DNA from 2 places in the Streptomyces sp. NPDC051018 genome. Region 2 is predicted to be linked to the other one. Evidence: riboswitches for the same ligand, from Rfam matches in the RefSeq annotation. Region 2 holds a riboswitch; the other holds the start of a gene.

Region 1 (5,837 bases), on a different contig from region 2:
GGATCAGGGGAGTTCAAGGGCCCGGAGCCCACCGTTCCCGCGCTCCGTCCGCCTAGCATCGAGGGCAGGAACTCAGAAATACGAGGAGGAGCGATGGCCGTGCGAGGGATATTCGCAGGGATGCCGTGGTGGGTGAAGTGGGTCGCGGTGCCCGTCATCGTGCTGGCCGTTTTCGGCGGACTGATCACGAGCGTCGTCGGATTTGTGATCGGTCTGCTCTTCAAGGCCCTCGCCCTGGTCGCGCTCGTGGGTGGACTGGTCTTCGTCGTACGGAAGTTCATGACCTCTTCGAACTCGCGCGGTGACTGGTAACCACTGTCGGTACGGGTGTTAACCCAGCCGGGGGAACACCCCCCAAACCCCAGGTCCAGGGGGTAGGGCGACCATTACAGTGGCAATCCGCTGCCAGGCTTCCGGATTCACCACCCCTAGTGAGCCCTCTTGTGACCTCTTGAGCGCCCCCCTGGGACCGAGGTGGGAATCCTCCGAGGGGCCGCGCGGCGGGCACACGGGGACGGCCCCCGCGGGCGGGCGAGTCGCCCGTCACGATGCCCGGGGGTGACCTTTGGACACATTCACGAACGCCGCCGGCACACATGCCGCCGTTCCCACACTGATCGGCTCGGTACAGCGGGCGCTCAGGCTGCTGGAGGCGGCGGCGTCGCATCCGGACGGGGCGCCGGCGAAGCAGCTCGCCCGGGAGGCGGGCATTCCGCTGCCCACGGCCTACCACCTGCTGCGGACACTGACCCATGAGAACTATCTGCGCCGTGAGAAGGGCGTCTTCGTCATGGGGGACGGTGTGGAGCTGCTGGCCCTTGGCGGGTCTATGCAGAATCGTCGCACCAGGCTGGAGGAGACGCTGGCGCACTGGCGGGACGCCATCGGAGTCCCCGTCTACTTCGCGGTCTACCGCGAGGGCGAGATCGAACTCGTCGCCGTCTCGGACACCCCGTACGCCCCCGCCGTCACCGAGTGGGCGGACTTCCGCGAGACCGGCCATGCCCATGCCGTAGGCCAGTGTCTGCTCAGCCAGCTCGGCGAGGCCGCCCGCCGGGACCATCTGGACCGGCATCCCGTGCGGCCGGTGACGCCCTATTCCGTACGCGACCGGCGCGCGCTGCTGGAGCGGCTCGCGGCCGTCGAACGTATGCAGCCGGTCGTGGAACGGCAGGAATATGCCCTCGGCACGGTCTGCGCGGCGATCCCTATCACAGCCGGATCCACCGCGGCGGCCATGGCGATCTCTCTTCCCCTGCATCAGGAGGAGCGGCTGCTACCCGCGATCGAGCAACTGCGCAAGGGCATAGGCGGGTTGCTGAGCTCCCTCGCGTTCTCTATCAGTATCTGAAAAATCACTCCTTGTAGTTCTCTGGTCGCTTAGAGCACGATTGCACCAAGAGGTTCAGGGGAATCCTTCCTGACCGTTTTCTGCAAGCTTCTTCTAGCAGGCTTCATCCACTGCGGGGTACACGATGCATGAGTCGGTCCAGGCCGAGGTCCTGATGAGCTTTCTTGTGTCCGAGGAGCTCTCGTTCCGGATCCCGGTGGAGCTGCGATACGGGACGGAGGATCCGTACGCCGTGCGGATGACCTTCCATTTGCCCGGGGATGTGCCTGTGACCTGGGCCTTCAGTCGCGATCTGCTGCTCGACGGCATCGTCGGGCCGAGCGGGGACGGCGATGTGCATATCGCTCCCATGGGTCCCGAGGAGCTGTCCGACCTCGGCATCCGCCTCCAGGTGGGCGGGGAGCGGGCGCTGTTCCAGGTGAGCGCCGCGCCGGTCGTCGCCTTCCTCGACCGCACGGACCGACTGGTGCCGCTGGGGCAGGAGCGGGCGTTCGGCGACTTCGAGGACGCCCTGGAGAAGGCGCTGAGGACCATCCTCGCGGAGGAGAACGCGGGCTGAGCCGGAGGCGGACCCTCCGCACCACGGGTCCCGCCCCGGTCCGTATCCCGGATCCCCTGTTCCGCCGTGGTCCGTCGCAGGGTCCAGCCCCGGTCCGTACGCCGGATCCCGCCCGGGCCCGGATCCCGGGCCCGCCACCGTCACGACCCCGGACCGCGCCCCGGTCCGTACGCCCACCCCCGTCCCCGCCCCTGCCCGCGGTCCCGGTCCAGACCGCCGACCCTTGCCCCCGCCAGCTTCCCGGCCCCGGACCGTACGCCCGGCTCGGACGCTCTCTCCCCGCTGCCGCCCGGGCTATTTTCTGCGGCGGCGACCTGTGCCGCCCCGCCCCGGGAGCCCGAGTCCACCGAGCCCGCCCGGCCCCGGCGCACCGCCGCGCGGGGGCGCCACACTCCTCGCCACCGGGTCGTCGGCCCCCGGCCGGTCGGCGGAGACGACCAGCGCCGCGAGCGCGGTGGTCACCGGCACGGACGCGACCAGACCGATCGACCCGACCAGCGTCCGGACGATCTCCTCCGCCACCAGTTCGCTGTTGGCGACCGTGCCCACACTGCTCTGGGCGATGGTGAACAGCAGGAGCAGCGGCAGCGCGGCACCCGCGTAGGCCAGGACGAGCGTATTGACCACGGACGCGATGTGATCCCGCCCGATCCGGATGGCGGCGCGGTACAGCGCCCGGGGCCCCATTCCGGGATCGGCCTGCCGCAGCTCCCACACGGCCGACGTCTGGGTGACCGTCACATCGTCGAGCACACCGAGCGAGCCGATGATCACGCCCGCCAGCAGCAGACCGCTCATGTCGATCCCGGGATACAGACCGTGGATCAGACCCGTGTTGTCGTCGGTGTTGCCGGACAGGTCCGCCCAGTCGATGAACACCGAGCCGAGCAGTCCGATCAGCAGCAGCGAGATCAGCGTGCCGAGCACCGCTACCGACGTCCGCGCGGTCAGCCCGTGGCAGAGGTACAGCGCGATCAGCATGATGGCGCTCGACCCGACGACCGCCACGATCAGCGGATTGGAGCCTTCCAGGATCGCGGGCAGGATGAACAGCGTCAGTACGGCAAAGGAGGCGGCGAGTGCGACCAGCGCCATCACCCCGCGCATCCGCCCCACCAGCACCACCGCCAGCGCGAAGATCCCCGCGAGCACGGCCATCGGGACCTTGCGGTTCACATCGATCACGGAGTACTGGAGATCGCGGGGCGCGTCGGGGGCGAAGGCGACCACCACCCCCTGCCCCTTCTCCAGCTGCCGTGGCGCGTCCGGCTGGATGATCTCGGTGAAGGTGCGGCCCGCGTCCTTGCCGCTGGTGACCTTGACGGTTGCCTTCCCGCACTCGCCCTTCCGCGCGTTGACCGCCTCGCGGCCCTGGGGAGTACTGGTGTCGCCCGTGGGCGGGACCTGCGCGGCGTTCACGTCCTTGCAGTCGACGGCGTCGACCCGGGTCACCGTGCCCTGCTGGGTCTGACGGTCGAAGCCCACCCCGGTGCGCTCATGGCCGGGCGCGGAGCCGGGCCACAGGACCACCAGACCCACGGCGACCGCGGTGGCGAACGGAATCAGCACCGCGGCGATGACCTTGCGCAGATGCCGGGAGACGGGGGCCGCCGGGCCATGATTGTGGGTGTGGCCGTGGGAGTGCGCGGGGGGTTCCGGCGGCTCCGACGGCTCCTGTGGCCGCCGGGGCCCCGGTGGTCCGTGCGGCTGCTGATGGTCGGGCGGTGAAGAGGTCACCGGCCGATCATCGCAAGAACGGGCCGGGGCCCCTGTTCAGCACGCCAGAAATGACGCTAGCGTGGTGGCACCTTTGCACACGCGGGAGCTCGGAGCACCGGGCTGAGAGGGCGCTGATCGCCGTACGACCCGTCTGGCCAACGCCAGTACGCCGTCTGCGGAAACCGCTGCGTCGACCGCCGAACCTGTTACCGGGTAATGCCGGCGTAGGGAGTAGGTCTCATGACCGTTCAGGACGCACGCACGCCTGCCGCCGACCAGAACGCCGCCGACCACAGCGCCGTCCGGGCCGTCGGGGCCGGCGAGCGCAAGCCGGGCTGGCACAAGGGGTACGTCGAGGGTTCGCGCCCCGGCCTCCGGGTGCCGGTCCGTCAGGTGCACCTCACCAATGGCACGGATGTGACGCTGTACGACACATCCGGTCCGTACACCGACCCCACCGTCGAGACCGATGTACGCCGTGGCCTGCCGCCGCTGCGGGAGCACTGGATCACCGCGCGCGGTGACACGGAGGAGTACGAGGGCCGTCCCGTGCGCCCCGAGGACGACGGGATCAAGCACACGTCTCCGCGCGGCGGGCTCAGGAACCTCGACGCGGTCTTCCCCGGCCGTCCGCGCCGGCCCCGCCGGAGCCGTGACGGAGGGCCGGTGACCCAGCTCGCGTACGCCCGACGGGGAGAGATCACCCCGGAGATGGAGTACGTGGCCATCCGGGAGAACGTTTCTCCCGAGGTCGTACGGGAGGAGATCGCCGCGGGCCGCGCGGTGCTCCCGGCCAATGTCAACCACCCGGAGATCGAGCCGATGATCATCGGCAAGAGGTTCCTGGTGAAGGTCAACGCCAATATCGGCAACTCCGCCGTCACCTCCTCCATCGAGGAGGAGGTCGAGAAGATGACCTGGGCGACCCGCTGGGGAGCCGACACGGTGATGGACCTGTCGACCGGCCGCAATATCCACACCACCCGCGAATGGGTACTGCGCAACTCACCCGTGCCGATCGGCACCGTCCCGCTCTACCAGGCCCTGGAGAAGGTCGACGGCAGGGCCGAGGAGCTGAGCTGGGAGATCTACAAGGACACGGTGATCGAACAGGCCGAGCAGGGCGTCGACTACATGACCGTCCACGCCGGAGTGCTGCTGCGCCATGTCCCGCTCACCGCCCGCCGCAAGACGGGGATCGTCTCGCGCGGCGGCTCGATCATGGCGGCCTGGTGCCTCGCGCACCACAGGGAATCGTTCCTCTACGAGAACTTCGAGGAACTGTGCGAGATCCTCGCCGCCTACGACGTGACCTACTCGCTCGGGGACGGGCTGCGGCCCGGCTCGATCGCGGACGCCAACGACGAGGCGCAGTTCGCGGAGTTGCGGACCCTCGGGGAACTCAACCGGATCGCCAGGCGTTTTCAGGTTCAGACGATGATCGAGGGCCCCGGTCATGTCCCGATGCACAAGATCAAGGAGAACATCGACCTCCAGCAGGAGATCTGCGAGGAGGCCCCCTTCTATACGCTCGGCCCGCTCACGACGGATGTGGCTCCCGCGTACGACCACATCACCTCCGGCATCGGAGCGGCGATGATCGCCTGGTGGGGCACGGCCATGCTCTGCTACGTCACCCCCAAGGAACATCTCGGTCTGCCGAACCGGGACGATGTGAAGACCGGTGTCATCACCTACAAGATCGCCGCACACGCGGCCGATCTCGCCAAGGGGCACCCGGGAGCCCAGGAATGGGACGACGCCCTCTCGGACGCCCGTTTCGAGTTCCGGTGGGAGGACCAGTTCAATCTGGCTCTCGACCCGGACACCGCGAGGGAGTTCCACGACGAGACGCTTCCGGCCGAGCCCGCCAAGACCGCGCACTTCTGCTCGATGTGCGGTCCGAAATTCTGCTCCATGAAAATCAGCAGGAGCATCACCGAGCAGTTCGGTGGTGACCAGCCCGCCTCGGCCGCGACGGATGAGGAGATCGCCGAGGGCATGCTCCAGAAGTCCAGGGAATTCGCGGCGAACGGAAACCGGGTCTATCTGCCGCTCGCGGACTGACCCCGGTACGGAGGCCCGTCGGGCGGTGGAAGCCCTGTCCGGATTTCCACCGCCTCAGCCACATTGAGTCCATGGCATCCGCATCTATGAGTAAGGGCGCGAATCTTCCGGTCGCTTCCTCCGCGGTACGGGCGGTACTGA
Region 2 (5,837 bases):
ACACCCCCGCCGCGCCGGAGCGGGACCGGGGCAGTACTGAGTCCGACCTGTGACAGCCCGGCTTCCCTCCGTCCCGTACCCCCTGGCCTGCGAGCACGGGCCGGGCTGCCTTCTGCGGCGAACCGGTCCCCGCCGGTACGGCCGGACCGGCGGGGACGGTGTGCCCGGTGCCCCGGCGGTGGTCGGCTGTCGCGGGGTGGCCGTCCGGCCTCCGGGCCGTACGACGCCGGGTCGTCCCGGGCAGCTCGCACCGGCTGCCCGGGGCCGAGTCGTCCCGGCCTCTGGCATCCGGTTGCCGGGGGCTGTGCCGCCATGCCAGCCGTACCGTGCCGGGGCGGGGTCGTGGTTTCCGCGTCTCCGGCGTCCCTGTTGGCCGGGGGCGGGCTCTGTTCCGGTCGTACTGCGGTTTTTCAGCCTCTCCGGCGTTTGAGGAGCGGGGCCCGTGGCGGAGCCCCGGCAGGGGTCGCGCGGGGGTCCGGCCGGAGGAGGCGTAGGCCTGGGCAGCCCCGGCTCTTCGGCCCCCGGCCGACCCGGAGCCGGGTGCGTGTCGGCCTCAGCCCTGCTGCCGCAGGGGCGCCGCCGTGGACCGGGCCTTCCCGTGCGCCCGACACCCCGTCCCCCGGGGGGGCGGGCTGTTCCCGTCGTACCGTGGCGGGGCAGGGCCGTGATCTCAGCTTCTCCGGCGTTTGAGGAGCGGGGTTCCGGGGCGGAGCCCCGGCAAGGCCGCACGCGGCCCGGGCCCCGGAGCCGGAGGACCGAGGGGTACCGGGGAGCCCCGAGGGCACGGGGAGTCCCCGGACAGTGCGAGGGCGGGGCTCAGAACGCCGGGCGCTCCGGATCCAGCACCGCCAAGCCCGACGCAGGCGACGACGCCTCGGCGAAGTGCCGCCGCGGAATCCGCCCCGCCCGCCGCGCCAGCCGCCCCGCCTCCACCGCGTGCCGCATCGCCTCCGCCATCAGGACCGGCTCCTGGGCCCGTGTCACCGCGGAGGCCAGCATCACCGCCGCGCAGCCCAGCTCCATCGCCTGGGCCGCGTCGGACGCCGTGCCCGCGCCCGCGTCCAGGACGACCGGCACGCGCGCGTGCTCGACGATCAGCTGGAAGTTGTGCGGATTGCGGATACCGAGCCCCGAGCCGATCGGCGAACCCAGCGGCATGATCGCCGCACAGCCCACGTCCTCCAGCTTCCGCGCGAGCACCGGGTCGTCGTTGGTGTACGGCAGCACGGTGAAACCTTCGTCGACCAGGATCTCCGCCGCGTCCAGCAGCTCGACGGGATCGGGCAGCAGCGTCCGCTCGTCGGCCACGACCTCCAGCTTGATCCAGTCGGTGCCGAGGGCCTCACGGGCGAGCCGGGCCGTGAGGACGGCCTCCCCCGCCGTGAAACAGCCCGCGGTGTTGGGCAGGACGCGGATGCCGAGCTTCGTCAGTACGGAGAGCACGGAGCCCCGGACCGTCGGGTCGAGGCGGCGCATGGCGACCGTGGTGAGCTCGGTGCCGCTCGCGGCGAGCGCGCGCTCCAGGACATCGAGGCTGGGCGCGCCGCCCGTGCCCATGATCAGCCGGGAGGTGAAGGCGGTGTCGCCGATGGTGAGCCGGTCGTCTGCCATGGCGGTGCTCAGCCTCCCTGGACCGCGGTGAGGACTTCCACGCGGTCACCGTCGCCGAGCAGGGTGCCCGGCCACTGGCTGCGCGGTACGACGGCCTCGTTGACGGCGGCGGCGACACCGGACGGCGCGGTGGTGAGACCGGCGACGAGGGTGTCCAGCGTGGTTCCGGTGGCGAGTTCACGCCGCTCGCCGTTGACGGAGACAACCAGGGGAACGCTGTTCATACGGGCTGCTCCTGAGAGACGGGAGTGAAGCGATGGGGGGTGAAGGGATGGGCTTCCTCGGGGAGCGCGCCACAGGTGAGCGCCGTGGCCATCACATCGCCGGTCACGGGCGTGAGGAGTACGCCGTTGCGGTAGTGGCCGGTGGCCAGCAGCAGGCCGGGCAGAGAGGTCGGGCCGAGCAGGGGCGCGTTGTCCGGGGAGCCGGGACGCAGCCCCGCGCGGGTCTCGGTCAGCGGCAGTTCGGTGATGCCCGGCACCAGTTCATGGGCGTCGCGCAGCAGTTCATAGACCCCGCCGGCGGTGACGGTGGTGTCCCAGCCCAGTTCCTCGCTGGTGGCGCCGACGACGAGTTCGCCGTTCTCGCGCGGCACCAGATAGACGGCGCTGCCGCGCACCACGGCCCGTACGGTCCGGGAGAGGAAGGGGGCGTGCGCGGGGGGCACCGTGAGCCGCAGCACCTGCCCCTTCACGGGACGCACGGGCGGGAGGACGTCGTCCGGGACCCCGGCGAGCCGTCCGCTGAGGCTGCCGCCCGCGAGCACGACCTGGCCGGCGGACAGCTCCCGGCCGTCGGTGAGGGCGACTCCGGTGGCCCGGTCGCGTGCGACGAGGAGCCGGTCGGCCCAGCCCCGCCACAGTGTCACCCCGGCCCGCTCACAGGCCGTGACCAGTGCGGACGCGAGCCGCCGCGGGTCGACCTGATGGTCGCCGTCGACCCGCAGACCGCCGCGCACACCCGGTGCGAGCAGGGGTTCGAGCCGGCGGCACTCCCGGCCGGTCAGCCACTCCGACTCCAGGCCGGAGCGGCGCTGCAGCGCGTGGAGCTCGCGGAGGTGGGCCCGGTCGTCGGCGTCGAGCGCGACGGCCAGGGTGCCGCAGGCGCGATAGCCGATGTCCCGGCCGCTCTCCTCCTCAAGCTCTTCGGCGAAGGCGGGGTAGCGGCGCGCGGACTCCATATTGAGGGCCAGCAGCCTCTGCTCGCCGTAGTGGAGTTCGGTGACCGCCGCGAGCATCCCGGCGGCCACATGTGCGGCTCCGCCCCCGGGTTCGGGGTCGACGACGGTGACCTTCAGCCCGCGCTGCGCGGTCCGCCACGCGGTGGCCAGCCCGATGATTCCACCGCCGACGACCAGGACGTCCGGGACCCGGGACTCCCGGCCGGGTCCCGGCGAGGACCCGTGCGGGGCCGGTGCCGTGGGGGCGGTGCCCGAGGACCGTGCGGGGGGCGCGCCGCCCGGCGGTGGCGCCGGAGCGGGGACGCGCCGCCCCGCGGCGGCGGACGGCGACGTCCCGCGCGGCTCGTGCGGACCGAGGATGTGCGACATGGGCGGCGAGCCCCTCCCTTCGCCGGCATGACCCGGATCAGGTTCGTACGGTCGGAGGCCGTCCAGCCTCCCTCTCAGCCCGGTGCGTCCGGACTCCCGCGAGTGCTTTACGGTGGCCACCCTAACCCCAGCCCTCAACTCGCAGTAGACGTGGTGCCGGGCGGCCGGTCCTCGTCGCGCCGCCGCCCGGGAGGGCGCAACGCGAGGGAGCAGTCGCCATGGCAGGGTCGCTCGACGGACGTGTGCTCTTCCCGGTGGCGGATCAGGCGCCGGGCCAGGTGGGTACCCGCACCCGGTTCGCGTACCACGAGGAGGAGGGGCGGATCTGGGCCGAGTACGACGGCGGGGACGTGGTCCGGGGCCATCTGGTGGGCACCCGTGACGGCGACCGGCTCGATTTCCGCTATGTGCAGCTGAAGACGGACGGCACCACCTCGTCGGGGCACTGCGTCTCGACGGTCGTGGAACTGCCCGACGGGCGGGTGCGCCTTGAGGAGAGCTGGGAGTGGGAGTCACAGCCGGGGCGGGGGACGAGTGTCGTGGAGGAACGGCGGTAGCGCGGCCGGCTCGCCGGGGTGGCTCGTCCCGTGCGTCCCGGCCGTCACCGGGAGCGCCGGTGACCCTTGCGGTGGCTCCCCGCGGGGCTTCGCCGTGCCGTGGTGCGCGTCCGCGAGGCGCCCACCTTTTCTGACGGTCTGTCAGATGCGTAAGGTTGACGGGTGAGCGAGCAGCAGAAACAGCAGCAGACGCCCCGTGTGGTCGTCGTCGGAGCGGGCATGGCCGGTGTGCAGACCGCGGTCGCCCTGCGTGAACTCGGATTCACCGGCTCCGTCACCGTGATCGGCGCCGAACCCCATCAGCCGTACGACAGGCCCCCGCTCTCCAAGGCGATCCTCCTCGGCACGGCGGAGGGCTCGGCCTTCGAGGTCGACTTCGAGGAGCTGGCCATCGAGCTGCGCCTCGGCTGTGAGGTGACCGCGGTGCGCCCGGGCGCGTATGAGCTGGACACCGAGGCCGGGCCCGTCCCGTACGACGTCCTCGTCATCGCGTCCGGAGCGGAACCGATCAGTCTGCCCGGCACCGAGGCCGTTCCCGGAGTCCATCTGCTGCGCACCCTCGACGACGCCGAGCGGCTGCGGCCGCTCCTCGGCACACGGCACGACATCGTGGTGGTCGGCGCGGGCTGGATCGGGGCGGAGTTCGCGACGGCCGCCCGCGAGGCGGGGTGCTCGGTCACGGTCGTCGAGGCCGCGGACCGGCCGCTGGCGGGCGCCCTGCCCGCCGAGGTCACCGCCCCCATGGCCGGGTGGTACACGGAGTCCGGGACCGAACTGATCACCCACGCACGCGTGGCCGGTGTCGAGCCCGGGACGGTCGTTCTGGCGGACGGCAGACGGATCCCCGCGGGTGCCGTGGTCGTCGGCATCGGCGCCCGCCCCGCCACCGCCTGGCTCGCGGGCTCCGGGATCGAGACCGGCCCGGACGGCTCGATCACCGCGGACCGGTATCTGCGCACCTCGCGGCCCGATGTGTACGCCGTGGGGGACTGCGCCTCCTTCCCCTCAGCCCGCTACGGACGGCGGCTGCTCGTCCACCACTGGGACAACGCCCTCCAGGGGCCGCGCACCGTGGCCGCCAATGTCGTCGCCCGGGTCGCGGGCGAGGTCTCCGGGACGGGAAGCGGGACCGGAACCGGCGCCCGCCCGGCGGCCGGGACCTCCATCGGCGCACCGGGGGAGCCGCCGGCGGTCTACGACCCGGTGCCGTACTTCTGGTCGGAGCAGTTCGGACGGTTCGTGCAGTACGCGGGTGATCACACCGACGCCGATACGACCGTCTGGCGCGGCGATCCCGCCGACCCGGCGTGGACGGTGCTGTGGCTGCGCGAAGGGGCCCTGGTCGCGCTGCTCGCCGTCGGCCGGCCCAGGGATCTGGCCCAGGGCCGCAAGGTGATCCAGTCGGGCGGCCGGCTGGACCCACAGCGCGCCGCCGACCCCTCGGTCCCTCTGAAGGCCGCGTCCCTCTGAGCCGTCCGGGACCCGGGAAACCGGCTCTGACCAGCGTCGGTGCCCGGATCCCGGTCCGGTTGGCCGCAGCCGGCCGGGGGCTCCCGCTACCCACTGTCAGTCCCAGATGGCAGGCTTGTCCCGTGACCGAGATTGACGCAAAGATCGATGCTCTCGTCCCCGCATGGCTCACGCTGCCCGACATCGCCGAAAAGCTCGATGTCCAGGTGACGCGCGTCCGGCAGCTGGTCAAGGAGGGGCAGCTGATCGCGGTGCGCCGTGGTGAGAACCGCGTGCTCATGGTTCCCGCCGCCTTCATCGGCGGCGAGAAGGTCGTCAAGGGCCTCTCCGGCACCCTGACGCTCCTGAAGGACGACGGCTTCACCGACGCAGAGATGCTGGAGTGGCTGTTCACCCCGGACCCGACCCTGCCCGGCACCCCCGCACAGGCGCTCAGCGAGAATCGCGGCACGGAGGTGAAGCGCCGGGCCCAGGCGCTCGCCGTCTGACGCCGGGGCCGCGACCAACAGAAGACACACCAGCGGTGTGCGGGCGCGCCGCGCCCCCGCGGATCCGCCAGCACACCGCCGACCCACCGGGGGGAATCCGTCATGTCCACGGTTCGTGAGCAGCTGTCCGACGCCCGTCTCTACCTCTGCACCGACGCGCGC

The links. A riboswitch is a leader RNA that binds a small molecule or an ion and turns the genes downstream of it on or off. The one in region 2 is predicted to bind thiamine pyrophosphate.
Region 1: another riboswitch for thiamine pyrophosphate. It lies ahead of thiC (phosphomethylpyrimidine synthase ThiC); the one in region 2 lies ahead of thiO (glycine oxidase ThiO).

Annotation. Positions count from the first base shown of each region.
Region 1 covers NZ_JBITFN010000006.1:138,875-144,711, reverse strand. The annotation lists gene ACIBCM_RS12940 (DUF5326 family protein) at 100-312, shown strand; gene ACIBCM_RS12935 (IclR family transcriptional regulator) at 614-1,351, shown strand; gene ACIBCM_RS12930 (SsgA family sporulation/cell division regulator) at 1,476-1,910, shown strand; gene ACIBCM_RS12925 (YibE/F family protein) at 2,205-3,647, opposite strand; TPP riboswitch at 3,719-3,877, shown strand; gene thiC (phosphomethylpyrimidine synthase ThiC) at 3,870-5,696, shown strand; partial or broken gene ACIBCM_RS12915 (TerD family protein) at 5,783-5,837, shown strand, end outside.
Region 2 covers NZ_JBITFN010000001.1:598,140-603,976, forward strand. The annotation lists gene ACIBCM_RS02395 (thiazole synthase) at 817-1,611, opposite strand; gene thiS (sulfur carrier protein ThiS) at 1,620-1,835, opposite strand; gene thiO (glycine oxidase ThiO) at 1,832-3,160, opposite strand; TPP riboswitch at 3,158-3,270, opposite strand; gene ACIBCM_RS02410 (hypothetical protein) at 3,379-3,717, shown strand; gene ACIBCM_RS02415 (NAD(P)/FAD-dependent oxidoreductase) at 3,937-5,187, shown strand; gene ACIBCM_RS02420 (Rv2175c family DNA-binding protein) at 5,310-5,675, shown strand; gene thiE (thiamine phosphate synthase) at 5,778-5,837, shown strand, end outside.